One region of the Brevibacillus sp. NSP2.1 genome, then DNA from elsewhere that is predicted to be linked to it. Evidence: predicted binding sites of a transcription regulator. Region 1 holds the regulator's gene; the other holds the start of a gene.
What was found. Region 1 encodes LexA, which represses DNA repair genes until DNA is damaged. Its sites were predicted from a motif close to CGAACATATGTTCG; they were not measured.
Positions count from the first base shown of each region.

Region 2: M655_RS07160 (WYL domain-containing protein) is a predicted target of LexA. The motif match lies at 2,473-2,486, and genes of this name have one in related genera.

Region 1 covers NZ_CP048274.1:2,467,138-2,476,094, reverse strand. Annotated here, with positions in the region: gene M655_RS12465 (HelD family protein) at 1-1,393, opposite strand, end outside; gene crcB (fluoride efflux transporter CrcB) at 1,433-1,798, opposite strand; gene M655_RS12455 (DUF896 domain-containing protein) at 1,898-2,095, opposite strand; gene yneA (cell division suppressor protein YneA) at 2,188-2,529, opposite strand; gene lexA (transcriptional repressor LexA) at 3,118-3,741, shown strand; gene M655_RS12440 (DUF456 domain-containing protein) at 3,803-4,288, opposite strand; gene M655_RS12435 (DUF4269 domain-containing protein) at 4,416-4,982, shown strand; gene M655_RS12430 (CD3324 family protein) at 5,325-5,588, shown strand; gene M655_RS12425 (FusB/FusC family EF-G-binding protein) at 5,760-6,398, shown strand; gene M655_RS12420 (hypothetical protein) at 7,013-7,486, opposite strand; gene M655_RS12415 (hypothetical protein) at 7,609-7,782, shown strand; gene M655_RS12410 (arsenic resistance protein) at 8,055-8,957, opposite strand, start outside.
Region 2 covers NZ_CP048274.1:1,456,117-1,465,073, forward strand. Annotated here, with positions in the region: gene M655_RS07135 (MFS transporter) at 1-60, shown strand, start outside; gene M655_RS07145 (class I adenylate-forming enzyme family protein) at 616-1,509, shown strand; partial or broken gene M655_RS07150 (zinc ribbon domain-containing protein) at 1,638-1,922, shown strand; gene M655_RS07155 (hypothetical protein) at 2,175-2,330, shown strand; gene M655_RS07160 (WYL domain-containing protein) at 2,520-2,801, shown strand; gene M655_RS07165 (hypothetical protein) at 3,303-3,455, opposite strand; gene rsgA (ribosome small subunit-dependent GTPase A) at 3,693-4,778, shown strand; purine riboswitch at 4,918-5,019, shown strand; gene M655_RS07175 (xanthine phosphoribosyltransferase) at 5,357-5,947, shown strand; gene M655_RS07180 (nucleobase:cation symporter-2 family protein) at 5,979-7,286, shown strand; gene M655_RS07185 (chymotrypsin family serine protease) at 7,650-8,684, shown strand; gene M655_RS07190 (protoglobin domain-containing protein) at 8,674-8,957, opposite strand, start outside.

The DNA.
Region 1 (8,957 bases):
CCACTTCGTCGGAAATGTCCGCAGGGACAAGCTTGCGCAACAGCTCCTCCTCTGCGATCAGCTCGCGGTACGACTCGAAAATGTCCAGCCGCGGGAAGGAGACGAGGTACGTATCCAAAATTTGCTCCAGCATTTTTTCAAACTTGGCCAGCCCTTGCTTGTCGAGGTCGACTTTTCGCTCGCGCAAATGCGAAAATAGCTGTTTGTTCATCTCCTGCTTCAAATGCTTGCGCAGCGCATCGACGCGCCGATGGTACGGCAAGGACCCGAACTGCTCCAGAAAAAACTGCCGGATCGTCTCGCCCGGGATGGAGAACACTTGCTTCGTCTTGTTGTAAAGAAAACTCAGTTTTTTGAACGGGATTCTCGTCTCGATCACGTAGCGTATGTACTCTTCCATGGCTTCCCGGCACGCCAGCGAGCCTTTGAAACGCAGCCGATGGCGGGTGATTTCCTGCTCCCGCTCGTCCTGCCCTTCTTCAAAAAACAACTGCAGCGGTTTGTCCGGGCTCACGATCCGCCAGCCTTTGGGCATGAGCGGCTTCACGAGCCGCGCCGCCCAGTCTACAAACGTCGATTGCTGAACATCGTCGACGCCAAGCTCGGGTAGCACCTCTGATATGTACGTCAGAAACATCCGGTTCGGGGCGAACACCATAAATTTTTTCGACATCATCGTATCCTGGTAGTTGTAAATCAGGTACGACAGCCGATGCAGCGCAATCGTCGTCTTTCCGCTGCCCGCAACCCCTTGCACGACGATCGGCCGATCTTTTTCCGCGCGAATGATGTCATTTTGCTCCGACTGGATCGTCGCGACGATATCTTTTAAGCGGCTGTCATTCGTCAAGTTCAGATTGGCGTTCAAAAATTCGTCGATGAAGCCTTCCTGCAAAAACTCGTCCGGGTGCCCCATCTCGCGGTTGATCGTCTCTTTTACAGCGCCATCGTAAATCCCGACGATTTTTCCGTCCTCAATCGCGAAGTTGCGCTTCAATCTCACCTCGCCGCGCACGATCTCGCGCCCCATCCGGTAAAACGCATCCTTGCTCTCTCCGGAATAATAGAGACTGGCAATGGGCGCTCGCCAATCCACGACGATCGAATCAAACGTATCGCTGCGGACGATCCCTCTTTTTCCGATGTACACCTGGTCAAGCTCGTAAACCTCGTCCTTGAGAAAATCGACTCGGCCAAAGTACGGCTTGTCGCGTCCGTGATCCTCCAAATAACGCAGGTCTTTTGCCTTGCTTGCGTTCACGACCTGCTTGACGTAATCGTCGGTCGCTTCCCGAATCTCTTCGCGCAGCCGAGCGATCTCCCCATCGATCAATGCAATCGTCTCATCCAGCTTGTTCTGTTCTGCCTCGTAATCGCGGTGTTGGGTACTCACACCCATCCCCCCTCTCGTCTTTTATCAATGTGATGGTCGTTATTGCATTTGTCTGGCAAGCCAGATTCCCGCGGCACAAGAGAGCAGGCCGACCACGATACTGAGCAGGGCGTAAACGAGCCCGCGCAGCCATTGTCCCTCTCCCCAGAACGAAACCACTTCCAGCGAAAATGTGGAAAACGTCGTGAATCCGCCCATAATGCCTGTCGTAAACAAAAGATACAGCTCAGGCGAGAAGCCTCCCCGCTCCTTGCCGATCACAAACAAAACGCCGATGGCAAACGAGCCAATGATGTTCGCCAGCCACGTGCCTACAGGCCAGCCCGGCTGATTGGCAACCAGCGCCAGCACATAACGAAGCAACGAGCCGACTGCTCCCCCAACCGCTACAGCCACCCATGCCATTGGTCCCCCTCCTCAATTGCAAAACTGGCAGAAGTCGTCAGGAACAAAAAGACACCCGAGCGTCAAGCAAGGATGTCTGCCGTATCAATACAAGTAAGTTTACTGTTTTGGACGATTTTCCTCAAGATCTTCCACATAGCGGATGGAATCCAGATTCGCTCGAAGCGACATCTTGACCGCATCGATGTACTTTTGGCGCAGAGCTTTTTGCTCCTGCTTCTCCTCGTCAGTCAAGCCAACCTCGCGAGATTTCTTGACCAGTTCGTTGATTCGTTTAATTTCTGCGTCAGATACCACGTTCCGGTTCCTCCCACTCTGTAGTAATGCCGCTTTATTATATCATATCAGTCGGAACTGGCAAGAGAGCGGATGGCGGGCAAGTGCTCGAATCAGTCCGTTTCCGGGATGAACAAGGTCTGCCCCGGATAAATGAGATTGCTGTCGAGGTTGTTCGCCATTTTGATATCGAAAATCAGATCGCGCACATCCACCTTTTCCGAATGATGATGGCGCACAGCAATCGTCCAAAGACTGTCGCCGGAGCGAACGGTCACTTCTTTTCCTTTTAGCGTCTCTTTATGCGCAGAAGAGGCAAACACCAGTTCGGTAAGCAAGTAAAAAAAGAGAGAGAACGTCAGCAAAAACAAAATAGCTTGTCCTCTCGTGATGCCCAAACGGACGCGGCGAGGCTGCTTTTTCTCGAAACGGTTATGGATAGACATGGCATTCATAATATGACCCCCTACAAACATACGTTCTATAAGTTCGTATCCCTATCATAAATGAGAACATATGTTCATGTCAATACAAAAACCGCCGTCTCGCAAATTCGCGCGGAGCTGCTGTGCGCAGCCGTTTTTGCTTCGGATGACGCTGCCGGGCGACTCTATTGGGGTGGATTTAGCTCGTTTCTAGCTGGTTGCTTGCTACCTGAACAGAAGTCCAAGTGTGCCGCGTTGGTGCGGTTTGTGGCTTGGCGTAAGCTCGGCTCTTCGGTACTGGAGCGGCTGGCGGTTTGACGTGAGCTCGACTCTGCGACAGTGGAGCGGCTTGTGGCTCGACGTAAGCCCGGCTCCGCGACGATGGAACTGTTTGCCGACTTGGAGTTAGCCCGGCTCTATTACAATGGAACGGCTGCAACTTACGGCTCCGGCCGCCCGCCCGCGCTTTTTTCGAGATTTGGCCGATGCTGTCGAATCAAATGCATTTACCCTGTCAAAAATTCCTGTTCGCATCAAAATCGAACTTATGTTTGTCGAACGCAAGCTCCCATGGTATAATATAGGAAAACATGTTCGAGAAATCAGGGGTGTCTCTCTATGTCAAAATTATCCAGCAGACAACAAGCCATAATCGAATTTATTCGCAAGGAAGTCCGGGACAAAGGCTATCCTCCATCCGTCCGCGAAATCGGCGAAGCTGTCGGACTTGCCTCCAGCTCTACTGTGCACGGTCATCTGGCGCGCTTGGAAAAGAAAGGGCTGATCCGCCGCGACCCTACCAAGCCTCGCGCCATCGAACTGCTGTCTGAGGAAGACCGCTTCCAGGACAACTTCGAGGACTCTGTCGTTCGCGTTCCCGTCATCGGGAAAGTAACCGCCGGGCAGCCGATCACCGCGATTGAGGACGTCGAAGAGTACTTCCCGCTTCCAGAAAATATCGTGACTTCAGACAAGGTGTACATGCTGCGGATTTCCGGGAACAGCATGATCGACGCCGGTATCCTGGACGGCGACTACGTAATCGTGCGCCAGCAGCACGTCGCCAACAACGGCGATATCGTCGTCGCCATGACAGAAGAAGACGAAGCGACCGTCAAGCGCTTTTTCAAAGAGAAGAACCACTTCCGCCTCCAGCCGGAAAACGCGACGATGGAACCGATCATTTTGGACAACGTCACCATTCTCGGAAAAGTCATTGGCGTCTATCGCCTCATCCACTAATCGTTCCAGCGCATGAAAAAAGGACAGCCTCCGCTGTCCTTTTTCGTCTCTATCATTATATTTATCTGGCAAGGAAAAACCAGACGATCATGCTCACCTGCAACACGACTTTGACAACTGCGCTTCCCAAAAAGCCGATCAGCGAGCCAAAGCCTGCCTTTACCGCTTTCTCTATCGGCTGCTTTTGCACGAGCAACTCCACCAGCACCACGAGCACGAACGGCATAATCAGCATCCCGAACGGCGGGAACACGAAGATTCCGAGAACAATCCCTACGGCCGCAGCCACCGAAGACCATTTGGAGCCGCCGTACTTTTTCACGAAAAACATGTTGGTCAACAAATCCGCACCGTACAGCAAGATACTGAGCACCACCATCCCCCACCAGAAAGACGCTGGCAACCCCGCTCCCGGATCGGCTATGAAAAAGTGGTAGAGCAAAAAGCCTGCCCACAGTAAAATCGTATCGGGTAGTACTGGCAAAAATATACCGGCGATACTTAGCGCGAAAAGCACCAACACGATAATCCAAAGAACAATATCCATTCTCTATGCACTCCTCTCACATAGGTAATACGAGAAAAAGCCGATTGAAGTTGCACTCTTCTTTTGCGAATCCGTGAGGCCGTCTGCGAGGAGTACCTGCCTATTTTAACGAAAGCGGAGGGTTACTATGACGCGAAACTGGCGCGACCTATCTTATTTGCACAACGGGACACCGAAACAAAAAGCTGCGGGCCAGGCCATCGCCCAATCCGCGGTCATGCAGCGGCTGCAAGCGTTCGATCCCGTGCTCGCAGGTACGATCCCTCTGGACATCGACATTGCGGACAGCGATCTGGACATTATTTGCGAGTGCCACGACCTCGAGCAGTTTGCCGACGTCGTCCGCGCTTCGTATGCGGCGTATGAAGGCTACGAGGAAGCTCGTCTGCTCGTGCAAGGCGTGCCCACCTGCCTGATTGCGTTTTTTGCCTGCGGCTTCTGGTTTGAGCTGTTTGCCCAACCGCGCCCGGTCGAACAGCAAAATGCGTATCGGCACATGGTCGTCGAGCACCGTTTGCTGCTGCTCGGTGGCGCTGACGCCCTCCGCGCCATCCGCCAGCTCAAGCAAGACGGCCTGAAAACCGAACCTGCTTTTGCCTCCTATTTTAACATTCCGGGAGACGATCCATACCAGGCGCTGCTGGATGTGGAAAAGTGGACGGAAGAACAGCTCCGCACTCTTGTGACCAGGTAAAGAGTCCCCCGCTCCTTTGTCGCATAGGCGGACGGCGCGCGCGTGGCGAAAAAATCGCCAGAGCCGCGGTGCAAATGGCGGACAGATGATTTATAATGGGAACTACTGCGCGGGCACTTGGCGGCGCGCAGGGAGAAAACGCGAACGAGGGGGTGTGTGGTTGGTGAATGGAATTGGTTTGCCAGATACTGCAGCGTCTCATGCAAAGCCTGGGAATAAGGCGATACTTTGCATGAGGTGGACAGTCGTTTAGACAATTCATCGCCTTCTCTAACGTATCTCATTTCTTATTTCCTGGCTTTGCCCCTTATTTTTCACTTTAAAAATAAGGAGCGAGCGGAAATGAAATATGTGAATGCAGCCAGCATGCTGCCAGAAACCTTGATCGCAGAAATCCAAAAGTACGTGCAGGGAGAAATCATCTACATTCCGAAACCGAAGACGGCCCATCACAAATGGGGGACCCGGACCGGCGGCAGAAAACAGTTGGATGAACGCAACAGCGCGATCCGCAACGCTTTTCGCGAAGGCGCCTCCATCCAGGAGCTGGCCGAGCAGTACTTTCTCTCGACGGAAACGATCAAAAAGATTGTGTATGCCAAATAGACAAAAGCACTGGCGCGTCCACGAGACGGTCAGTGCTTTTCCTATGCCGAGTTCTTTTTACAATCGTTCTTTCCCTTTGCAGCGCACTCCGCTCCTTTTACAGTAGAAGGTACAAACACCATCACGACTCCTCACGCCCGACGGAGTACGCTGCAAGGAGGAACCAGAAAGATGCAACCATTTATTTCACCCCACCACTATCACTTCATCAAAGCACAGGTGCAAACCTTGTTGAACGCATACACAAGCAGCACAGACCCTAACGTCATCCGGGCCCGCAAAGAAATCGCCCAGGAATCCGTGTTCCAGCTCTTCCCCGGCATGACAGAGGAACAAAAACAACTGCTTGCGCCACTCGCAGCCATCAAGGAAAAGAACGAAGCCAAACAGTTTTTGCTGCGGCTCTCGCCGTATATCATCCCTTTTCCCGCTTTGACCGAGCAAGCGATCAAAAAAATGTTCCCGAAGGTCAAGAAGCTCAAGCCGCCTGCGACAGCGGAAATCCCGTATGCCGAAACGTCGTATGTAAGCTGGTTCGACAGCGGGGCAGACAAAAAGTACATTATCGCCTACTACCCTGACAAGCTGATCGGCATTCACGGCGTTTTTACTCCCCTGCCCAAAAAAGGGATTTGTGCGATCTGCAACAAAATTACCGACATCGGCATGTTCGTCCTGGAAGCGCGGGGGGCGGGCGACGGCACGTATTTGAAAAAAGGAAACTACTTGTGTCAAGACAGCGTCACTTGCAATCAAAATATTCGTTCGCTGGAAAAACTGCATGATTTTCTGGCTACGATGGTCAAATGAGCAGAAACACGATCATGCGCGAAAAACAGTGGCGGCTCCTTGTTCAAGCTTAGCGAACAAGGAGCCGTTTTCATAAAAAATACCCCTCAAGCAACTCAAGGGGCAGTTGACGGCAAACGGGCGAGAGGATGCATTCGTTCTTTTGACCGAATCTTTGATGAAGCCCGCTATCTTTGCGAAAACTGCGCGGAGAAATAGAGCTTCCACAAAGGCCACGCCATCAGGAGGGCGATTTTCATCGACAATGGCGTCCATCAACGGAAAGGGAGGATTTTCCTTTCGGGTACCTTTACTATACTTTGCTTCTCTATTTGCTGTCTCCTGACCAAAGTTAGGTGAGGTTAATCTTTTTCACGGGAGTTGCTAGCGTTTCTCTTATTTTGCCAGCGTGGCGAGTACATCCAAACTGTTCCGCCACTCGCTGTTTAGGCGGGGGAACTGCCCTCTCAGCTTCCATTGGCTTGAGCATGGTACAGCCAGATAGGCCGGTCGGAAGCGAGATAACGATTGTTTCGGCATGCCGGGCGAACTGAATGTACGTGGATCGGATAGGTTAAGCCCCGCTAGACAAAAATGGTTCGTCCAAAGCGGCGGGCAAAAGAAGGATGCGGCTGTTACAAGTAGTCGAAAAATCGGTTCCACCAGGTGTATTCGCCGATCATCGCTTGATTTTTCCCATCGTACAAGGTGTTCAGCTCGTCTGCGGGGATGTAGCGGTAGCCGTTCTCCTGCAGCGTGGCGATGATGCGGTTCAGGTCTGGTTGCTTTCCCGTCTCGTCAAAAGCGCCATGGATCGTCACGAACCGTCCAAAGGCCGAAAAGCGGATCGCCAGCTCGTAGCACATCGCATAGCTTCCCCCGCTCGCTTTCGCATCGTGTTGGCTTTTTTCCAGGATGTACATCTCTGCGAAAAACGAGGCGTCCTGTACGCAGTCGTCCAGTTCGAAACGGTTGTCTGTTTCAGCTTCCAAGCGGGCTTTTACCATTTTTACTTGCTGCATTTCTTTTCGGTAATCGAAGTCTTTCGGGGCATACCATTCGGCTGCGTCGTCGAAGTGGAGCAGGAGTTGTTTTAGTTGCGGGTTCATAAAGGTTCCTTTCCTATAAGAAACAATGTTATCTTTTTGATTTTGTACCCTTTACAAAAAATAGAAAAGAATCCTTATTCATGTTATGCTCTCACTAGCTAGGCCACAAAGGAGAGATTGACATGGGAAAAAGCATTTTGATCGGGCTGGCCGTTTACGTCATCGGCATCATCCTCGTCTCGGCTACTACCGCCATTTATAACGGAACTCCTTCAGAGTTGTCTTATTTGCGCGCCATATCGTACGCAATTATTTACCTCGCAGGCGTCGTCGCTGCAGCGCTGTGCTGTTCGTGAAAAAGCGCCAGAAATAGTTCCTCGCCAACAATGCTCGGATTCCCTCCTGGCTCAATCCGTTCTGGTCAAAAAGAACAAGAGGGACTATTTTCATTATAAGCAGCTTGAGTGCTGTTTTCATGGTAGCTTCTGCTTTCTCTCTTTTTAGCTAGTCCGGAAAGCAGGAAATCGCCAGTTCCTTCTGATCCACTCCCACTCTTGGTTGCAGGAGCGGATCAGCCTCGTTAAAACCCCAATAAAAAATGTTCTACTAACTCATTTATGTAAACGAATCACTTTTGTTTCTCCGCAATTCCCTCCGCCCCTCGCAAAAGCACCTTTGGAACCAGCCGAATATATACTAGCTCCCCAATCAGCTCTACAATGGTTTGCGTCACGATCACTGCCGACGCCACTCCGTTTAGCGGTTCCGGCAGCGCCAGTGCAAACGGAAGAACGACCAGAGAGTTACGCGTGCCTGCACTAAAAATCAAAGCTCGCCCTGCTCCGGTATCCAAACGGAATAGATGGGAAACAATCCGCGCAATAATCGGTGTAATCGCCATATATGCTGCATAGACAGGAATCACTTGGATGATCGAATCAAAAGAGCTATACAGTTTGGCAATTTGCGAGGCAACGACAACAAAAAGCGTTAGCGCCATAAAAGGCACAGGCAGCCATGCTGTCGCATCAAGAAACCGTTCTCCCCGTGGTTGTCTTGTTGACCACCATTGCGTAAGTAGAGCAAGAATCAGCGGGACGACAATAAGCCCGAAAAACGCTTCGAGAAATGGCCCGACACTCACGATTTCTGCTGCTTTCTCGCCCATAAAAAGCCATAGATAAACGGGCAAAAAAAGCATTTGGGTGACAAAAAGGATCGGGGTTGAAACCAACACGAGTTTCTCGTTCCCACGCCCAAGATGGGTGAAGACAATCACATAGTCAATGCAGGGGGTAAGCAAAACAAGAAATACCCCTAACAAGATTGCTGGATCGGCCGGAAGAAACCGCGTTAACCCCCAGACAAGGACTGGTACGGCTATGTAGTTGACGAGAAGGAGCGCATACATAAACTTTCGATTCGAGAGTGCCTCTTTTAAACGAAAAAAAGGGATTTGGGCAAACATTCCATACATCAAGATGGCAAGCACGAACGAAATCGTACGATCAAGGCTCTCGCCTGATTCTGG
Region 2 (8,957 bases), 1.0 Mb from region 1:
GCGGCGCTGCTACTGCTGCCAATCCTGGCGGTGTTCGGGCGGGTGCTGCGCAGGCGTTAACTGGCGCAAAGAGTTTCAGAGTAGTTCGCGCGATGTATATAAGCTTACGGTTCAAGGTTTAATATCCTTGGAGCCAAACGAACTGTGGGTAGATGTATATGTGGCAGAAAGCGCCCTATGGAACATAGGTAGCGCAAAAAAAGAGTTTGTTGGTGTTGGCCCTCATCTTTTTGCCATTGCGTGCAAAAAAAGTTTTGATTTAGGATTCGGTGGCTGGGTAGCATTTTTTGCAAAGACGAATCTCATTGAACATTACAGATTTTCCGAACGAGAAAGCCCGCTACGGTGCGATAGCACCCCCTTTAGGGGCGGGATGAGAGTGAGGTCAAATACGGAGTACCACGAATAAATCGAAGGTTTGTGGTACTTCAAGTATTTGAAAATTCCACTCTTTTTTGTTGTTCATATGTTGTAGTATATAAAGAAAACTGATACAATAGGTGTATGAACGAATACAGAAGAACAAGCACAACCCTTTCATTATTAAACTACCATTTTGTGTTCTGCCCTCGGTACAGAACAAAGATTTTTCTGCAAGCAGATCTAGAACAACGCTTGGCGCTGCTGACGCGGCTTCGGCTGCTGGGCTGCCATACTGCCTATGTGGCTACGCCCATCTGCCACGGATACGGGCTGGCGATCTTGCTCTTGTTCCTTGCGCTGGGCAAAAAAGTCGTGATAACGCCCGGCTTCGACGCCGCCAACGCCTGTGCGCTGATCGAAAAGCACAAGGTCGACGCCGTGACGGTCGTTCCGCTCATGCTGAGAAAAATGCTGCGGCACAACGCGAGCGCCTTGCAGTCTCTCGCTTGCATCGCTTCTGGCGGCGCGCCGCTAACGCCCGCACTTGCCGCCGAAGTGTCCGGCCAATTGGGAGCGGTCTTGTTCAACCTGTACGGAACTTCCGAAGCGGGCCTTTGTGCCGTCGCAACTCCGCAAGACCTGGCGTCCGCACCGCACACCATCGGCAAAAAAATCGGCGGTGTCGGCTTGCACGTCCGGGGAAGGGACAGGCAAAAGCTCGCGGCAGGCGAGATCGGGCAGCTTTGCGTGCGAAGGCGGGGAGCGCTTTTTTCCACCCGGACCGGATGGGTCGAGACAGGGGATCTGGGCTATCGGGATGAGCGCGGGTATTATTTTTTATGCGGAAGGACAGACGACATGGTCGTATCCGGCGGAGAAAATGTGTATCCGATCGAGCTGGAGCGCATTTTGGCCGAGCATCCGGGCGTAGAGGACGCGGCTGTGGTGGGCATTCCCGACGAAGCGTTTGGGCAAAGGCTGAAAGCGTTCGTGCAGCCTGCGAGCTATGCCGGGCTGACCGAGGAAGCTGTGCTGGACTGGCTGCGCCCGCGAGTCGCCAGGTATCAGTTGCCAAAAGAGATTGTGTTCGTTGACAGCATCGCCTACACCGACCTGGGCAAGCCCGACCGGAAGCAGCTTGTATAAAGACAACGACACATCCGCATGCAGAGAGAAATACGGACTTGTCCGCGGCAAAAAGGTCGGCTTTCTATGCCAAAACCACATGGCGCTGGTGAAAGCGATTTTCGCCGCTTCCGGCCATTCACCCCTATCAAAAGATGGCAAGAACAAGCCGTAAAAACGAAAAGAATCTGCATACTTGGTCATTTTATCGCCTGTGTCAGTTCATTGAATATAAAGCGAATTTAGTTGGTATTAGAGTTGAGCATGTGAATCCTGCATACACAAGTCAGACATGCCCTAAATGCTCTGAGAAGAATAAGGCACAAGACCGTAAGTATAAATGCAAATGTGGATTCGAAAAACATCGTGATTTAGTCGGTGCTATGAACATTCGATATGCACCTGTGATTGATGGTAACAGTCAATCAGCCTAAGATGCTATATGCACTGTCTTAGGAGGGGCAATGAGATGTCCTCATCTTGAAGGCTGTTCAAAACAGAAATGGACTGCGAACGTTTAGTCATTCAAGAATCCCACCCGTACACCGCAAGGTGGAAGGCTTGCGGCTTTAGCCGTGGGAGTCTCAAGTTCAATCTTTACGTGCACAGAGTATCGGTCACAGAATTGTAATACCGCCGCCGTCAGCTTTTGAATTGGTTCAGGCTTTGGATAGGAGGATGGCAATATGGGAAACAAGTTTTTAATCGATCTTCGAATGGAGAAGCTTGAAGATGTCGCAAAAGGTATCCTTGCCATACCGTCTGTAACCGAGGCTGAACGTAAAGAAAGCGATGCGTTGTTAAAAAAGTTGATTCTAAATTCGAAGGAAAAAGTGAAATAGCAGCCTGGCCACTAAAGGTGGCCGGGCTTTTTTGTGCAATACCGCACCGTCTCTTTTGAAAAGAGGCTCATCCAATTGTCGCGAGCCGAAGAGGACGCAGCCATAACGATCCCGGTAGCAAGCAGGGAAAAAAACCAATTTGCGAACATGCGTTCTCTTGTGTTAGGATGTTTTCAACAGCAGCTAGGCATGGGGCGACGGCTGCGCGTCCAATCAATCATGTCTTTTCATGAGGCGGTGACAGCTTTGGTGTTGGCGGATTTGAAAAAGTACAGAGACAGACAGCAAGCGGTTGAGATCATTTATTTGAACAAGCGGGGCCAGACGAGCAGGCGAATCATCCGGATTCTTTTGCTGGATGAGGATAAGGGGCAGCTCAAGGCGTATTGCTATACGAGAAAGGCTTGTCGGGTGTTCGCGATTGCCGGCATTTTGGCGCTCGCGCCAGTTGCCGGGCAGTTTGTGGGGTGAGGTGGCAGGTCACGGGAGGTCGCGAGGGTCAGGAAGGGCAGGGAAGTCAGCCAAATGGTTAGATGGCTGGACAGTCAGGAAGTCGGAAAGTCGGGCGGCCGGAAGCGGAAGCCATAACGGCCGGGGAGTCGGAAAGCCGTGCAGTTGGACAGTCGGAAAGTCGTGCAGCCGGACAGTTGGAAAGCCGTGAAGCCGGAAAGCCGGAAAGCCGTGCAACCGAACAGCCAGACAGCCAGAAAACCTGCCCCTCTGACACCCCGACCCCGAGGCAGTCAGCTCCCCTCCCCACCAACGCTATCCTTTTCACCCATCCTGTTCCAAAAGTGTTAGCCAGCTTGTGGTATAATGAAAGTGAACACAGTATTCCCCTTAGGGGCGGAGAGGGCGTGGACGCTGATGGAGTACGTTATTCTCATCGTCGTTTTTCTCGTAATCGCAGTGACTCTCTTTTCGATCAGAGCCGTCGCAAAGAGCGGAAGGAGACGCTCGTATTCGTCGTCCTCAGACAGTGGCGGAGCCTTTTATGTGGACAGCGGCCATCATCACCATCATCGCCACCACGACTCGGATGGATATGGATGCAGCCACGACAGTGGCGGTGGAGACAGCGGAGGCGGAGGCGGCGGTGGAGGTGGAGACTGAGGCTTTTTCCATGCCTCCTGATGTGTTACAATGATTGGGAAAAAGTTGATTCCAAACCATGAATGGTGCGGGCTTGAAAAAGGAGAGATGTATTATGGCAAACATCAAATTCGTACAGAGTGTAGGAACGTCCGTCGCAGGAATCCTCCTTTCAAGCGAACAGTAGCACCGTTCAAAAAAATGAGGATTCGACTGCGACTGGTTTTGGCGTAGGGCCAATCATACAACCATTTGCAGGGGGAATCCGTTTTGAATCACACAACCAATCAATCTGTTTTGCAAACTTTGGGCTGGAATGAGCATTTTGCCAATCTGTTCGCCCCTTATGCCGAGCAAGGCTACAGCGTGGGCAGAATCACGCTGGAACATAAACGCATTTATCGTCTGTTGAGCGAGCACGGCGAGCTTTTGGGCGAAGTCACGGGCAAGTTGCGCTATGAGGCGACTGGCCGCGAGGATTATCCGGCGGTAGGAGACTGGGTCGTCATCACGGCGCGTCCCGAGGAAAAGAAAGCCTCGATTCATGCAGTGCTGCCGCGCAAGAGCAAGTTTTCCCGCAAAGCTGCGGGAGACAGCGTCGAAGAGCAGATCGTGGCTGCCAACGTCGATACCGTATTTTTAGTGAATGCCTTAAACAACGATTTTAATATACGCAGGATGGAGCGCTATCTCATCCTCGCCTGGGAAAGCGGAGCCAATCCGGTGATCGTGCTTTCAAAAGCCGACTTGTGCGACGATCTGGAGCAGCGCATCGCGGACGTAGAAAGCGTCGCGATTGGCGTGCCTGTGCACGTAGTCAGCGCAGAGCGGGGAGAAGGGCTGGAACAGCTTGCCCCGTACCTGGGGTGTGGCCAGACAGTGGCGCTCATGGGGTCCTCTGGTGTCGGCAAGTCTACCTTAATCAACAAGCTGAGCGGAGCAGAGCAGCAAAAAGTAAACAAAGTGCGCGAGGGAGACGATCGCGGCCGCCATACGACTACTCACCGCGAGCTGTTCCAGCTTCCGGACGGCGCTCTCATGATCGACACACCGGGCATGCGCGAGCTGCAGCTATGGGAAGCGGATGAGGGGTTCCGCGGAGCATTTGACGATATCGAGCAACTGGCGGAAACGTGTCGATTCAACGATTGCCAGCACGGGCGGGAGCCAGGGTGCGCCGTTCGGGCGGCGATTGAGGACGGTTCGCTGGAAAAAGCTCGCTTCGACAGCTATTTGAAGCTTCAGCGCGAACTGGCCCATCTGGCTCGCAAGGAAGATGCAAGGCTGGCAGCAGCAGAGAAGGACAAGTGGAAAAAAATCACCATGCAAGCGCGAAGCAAAAAGCCGAAGCGATAAAACGCAAGAGTCCTCGGACAACCGGGGGCTCTTTTCGTTTGGAGACAGGGCAAGCGCGCGGCTCGACTTTCAGAAATTTACGCTTGATTCCAGCAAGCCAGTTGTGATAGATTGGGGCAAGACCCAGCAATCGTGCTGGATAAACCGCATACGAAGTGCTCGTATAATTTTGGGAATAAGGCCCAACAGTTTCTACCGGGTGACCGTAAATCACCTGACTACGAGTGAAATCGCGTTCCATCGACTGCGCTTATCGCTGTTTCCTGTTCCATGTGACAGGAGAAAGTGGGTCGTCTGGTCGAAAGGACGCTGACACGCTTTTTTTGTGGCGTGTTATACCTGAGGGAGAAAAGCCCCGAGGGACAGTTTCACTTGGCGTTGGTTTTATCACCTGAGCCTGCCTGTGACCTGTCCGTTCGGGGCTTTATTTTTTTTCGTCGATGGAATCCAGAAAAATGGATATCGACAAAAAGGACAAGCGCCGTTCGCCCGAACAACTCGGCGAAGCGAAGTGTTCTCATTTGGTTGGACTAGCGTCGTTTGCTGGCACGCTAGAGTTGATGGAGGAGGAAGAAAACATGAAAGAATTGCAAGAACGCATCGTACAAGACGGCAAGGTGCTGTCCGCATCCGTGTTGAAGGTGGATGCGTTTTTGAACCATCAGGTAGACCCCCAATTGACGATGAAGATCGGCGAGCGTTTCGCCCAGCTTTTTGCCGACGAGAAAATTACGAAAGTCTTGACGATCGAGGCGAGCGGCATTCATTTTGCGCTGGCGACGTCGTTCGCTTTGGGTGTGCCTTTTGTGTACGCGAAAAAGAAAAAGGCAGTGACGCTGACAGAAGAGGTGTACTCGGCTCCTGTCCACTCCTTCACCCGCCAGGAAACGTATCAGATCAGCGTGTCCAAGCAGTATTTGTCGCCGGATGACCGCGTGCTGATCGTGGACGATTTTCTCGCGACCGGGGCTGCGCTGATCGGGTTGACCCAGATTATTAAAGACGCCAACGCTCACCTGGTCGGCATCGGAGCCGTGATCGAGAAAAGCTTCCAGGAAGGCCGTGGATTGCTGGAGCAAGCGGGGGTCCGCATTGAGTCTTTGGCGCGCATCGCGTCCATGTCTCCAGAGGGCATTCAGTTCATTCAAGCGGAAACTGTCCGTGTCTAAATCCTATTACTAGAGGAGAGTAGAATACCTCATGCTATCCAAACAGAAGATAGTTACCTTAGGTCTGCAGCACGTACTTGCGATGTATGCGGGTGCTGTCGTCGTACCGCTTATCATTGGCGGGGCCCTGAACCTGACTCCTGCGCAGATTGCTTACTTGATCGCCGCCGATTTGTTCACGTGCGGGATCGCTACGTTGCTGCAAGTCATCGGGACGCGCTACACAGGGATTCGTCTCCCGGTTGTGCTTGGCTGTACGTTTACTGCCGTAGGTCCGATTATCGCGATTGCCTCCACGAGCAATCTGGCCACGGCTTACGGAGCGATAATCGTCTCCGGTCTGTTCGTCGTCTTGGCTGCTCCGTTATTTGGCAAGCTGCTGCGGTTTTTCCCGACCGTGGTGCAAGGCTCTGTCGTGACCATTATCGGTCTGTCGCTCATTCCTGTGGCGATGAACAACGCCGCCGGTGGACAAGGCATGCCGGACTTCGGCTCTCCGCGCAACCTGCTGCTCGCGCTCGGAACATTGGCTATTATTTTGTTTATTAATCGCTTCTTTACCGGATTTATTCGCGCGATTTCCGTCTTGCTCGGCCTTGTCGTCGGGACAGTCGTCGCGTACATGATGGGCATGGTCAGCTTCGCCAGCGTGGCGGAAGCGTCCTGGTTCAGCGTAGTCGAGCCGTTTTACTTCGGCGCGCCGCAATTTTCGATTGTGGCGATTGTGACGATGATCTTGGTCAACATCATTAGTATGGCAGAGTCGACTGGCGTTTATTTTGCGCTCGGAAAAGTAACCGAGACGAAAGTAACGGACAAGGACGTCGTCAAAGGCTTGCGCGGCGAAGGAATCGCGATTGTTCTGGGCGGCATTTTCAACGCGTTCCCATACACTGCCTTCTCGCAAAACGTAGGGCTCGTTTCCTTGACAGGGATCAAAACCCGCGACGTCATGATCGGGGCTGGCGGATTGCTGGTTGTGCTGGGGCTTTTGCCAAAGCTGGCTGCGCTGACGACGGTCGTCCCCAATGCCGTATTGGGCGGCGCGATGATCGCGATGTTCGGGATGGTAGTCGCATCCGGAATCAACATTTTGTCGCACGTAGATCTTCGCCAAAATGAAAATCTGCTGATCGCCGCTTGCAGTATCGCGGTCGGCCTCGGCTCCGCCGCTGTGCCGAGCATGTTTGACCAACTGCCGACCATGGTGAAAATGATGCTGCAAAACGGTATCGTGACAGGCTCGCTGACAGCGGTTGTGTTGAACATTTTGCTGGTGCATACGAATAAAAAAGTCAACCAGGCTGCCGTGCCAAGCACGATCTCGGAAGCGTCCTGATCGGCTTAACCAAAGCTTCACTCATACATGAACCGCCATTCTCTCGCTTGCGTGCAGAGGATGGCGGTTTTTTCGCTTCTACAAAGTGACGATGGCATCCGAAAAATTGCAACCGAACGAGAAGGGGCAGGTCGCATGGGACATGTTTGTCGGGGAAGTGAGGTTTTGTGGAAATGGGAGGCGGGGAAAGCAGGATAGCAAGGCAGCAGCAAGGCAGCAGCAAGGCAGCAGCAAGGCAGCAACGCATCCACTAGCCAGCTCATAAAAAAGGCTCTCGCGAGGTTGGCAAGCGTCCAACGGTCTTGGCCAAGTCGGACATAGGATGGCTATGTACGAAATCACTTGGGAAGGACAGATGAGTGTATGGCTACCTTTCGAGAAGCGTTGAGAGCCAAGAATCACCTGGTGAAGAGGTGGAAGCGGATGCCTGGTGTCATGGGGATCGGCGTCGGATATGTAAACGGCAAGAACAGCAAAAAAGGAGCTTGCGTCGTACTGTACACGCTGGACGCGAGCGCGGCGGTGAAAAAAGGCTGCCCGAGCTGTGTCGCCGTCAAACGGAAAAAGGGCGGGAAAAGTCCGAGAATTACGTCGCACATCGCGGTTCCCGTGCGGACGGTTACCTCCGGCAGATGCACTAGCCATCAAAAGCTGCGCTCGACTGCCAACTATCGCCGGAGAATCCGTCCGGTGATAGCGGGCGCAAGCGTCGGATATCCCGGGGCTTCGGGGACTGCGGGCTTGATCGTGACAGGAGCGATCCGCCGCGCCCAGCGTTTTTTGCTGAGCAACAACCACGTTTTGAACCGGAACAACTCGGGCGGCTATTCCGAGACGATCCAGCCGGGAGGGGCGGATGGCGGGCGTTCCGGGCGCGATCGGATTGGACAACTGTACCGCTTCGTCCGGCTGCGGAAAAATGCAGTGAATGAGATGGATGCGGCACTGAGCATTCCCACTTCGAACGACCTGCTCGCTCCGCGCTATGCGAAAATCGGCACCGTTCCGGGCTACGTCCACTCTTACGCTATCGGGAGCCGCTTGAAAAAGGTCGGCCGCTCGACAGGCTTTGTCAGTGGCATCGTGGAATCCACCCACACGGACATCAACGTCGATTACGGCGACTACGGCGGTCTGGGAACGATCCGCTTCCGCAACCAGACGGTCATCAGAAGCGCGGCGCCGATTTCGTTGCCGGGAGACTCCGGTTCGGTCTGGCTGACGGCAAACAATTACGCGGCCGCGGTCAACTTCGCAGGCTCCGCCGATGGCAGACTGTCGATCACGTTTCCGATCCACAGGGCGATGCGCGCCTTTGGGGTGCGTGTAGCGCAGCCAACGACGGCTCCGTCCAGAAAACGGGGCAAGCGCCGCAGACGGCGAAACGTCAGGAAGTGACCTGCAGCTCGGAAGCGAGATCATCCAGACAGGCGAGCACTTCGTCCGAACGCGCTTCGAGGACGGCAAAGGCCATCTCCGCTTCCTTTTGCTTGCCGGAGGAAGCGAGCGTGTAAATGTGGCGGATAGCTTCGTGAAACCGTTTGTGTGGCTCTGCCAGTCGGCGGAAGGAAGCAAGCGAGCTGATCGCCTGGTTTTGTTTCGCTTCGTCGTACCAGACGCCCAGGCGGCAGCGGTGATGGTCGACGAGATCCTTTTCCTCGATCGTATGAT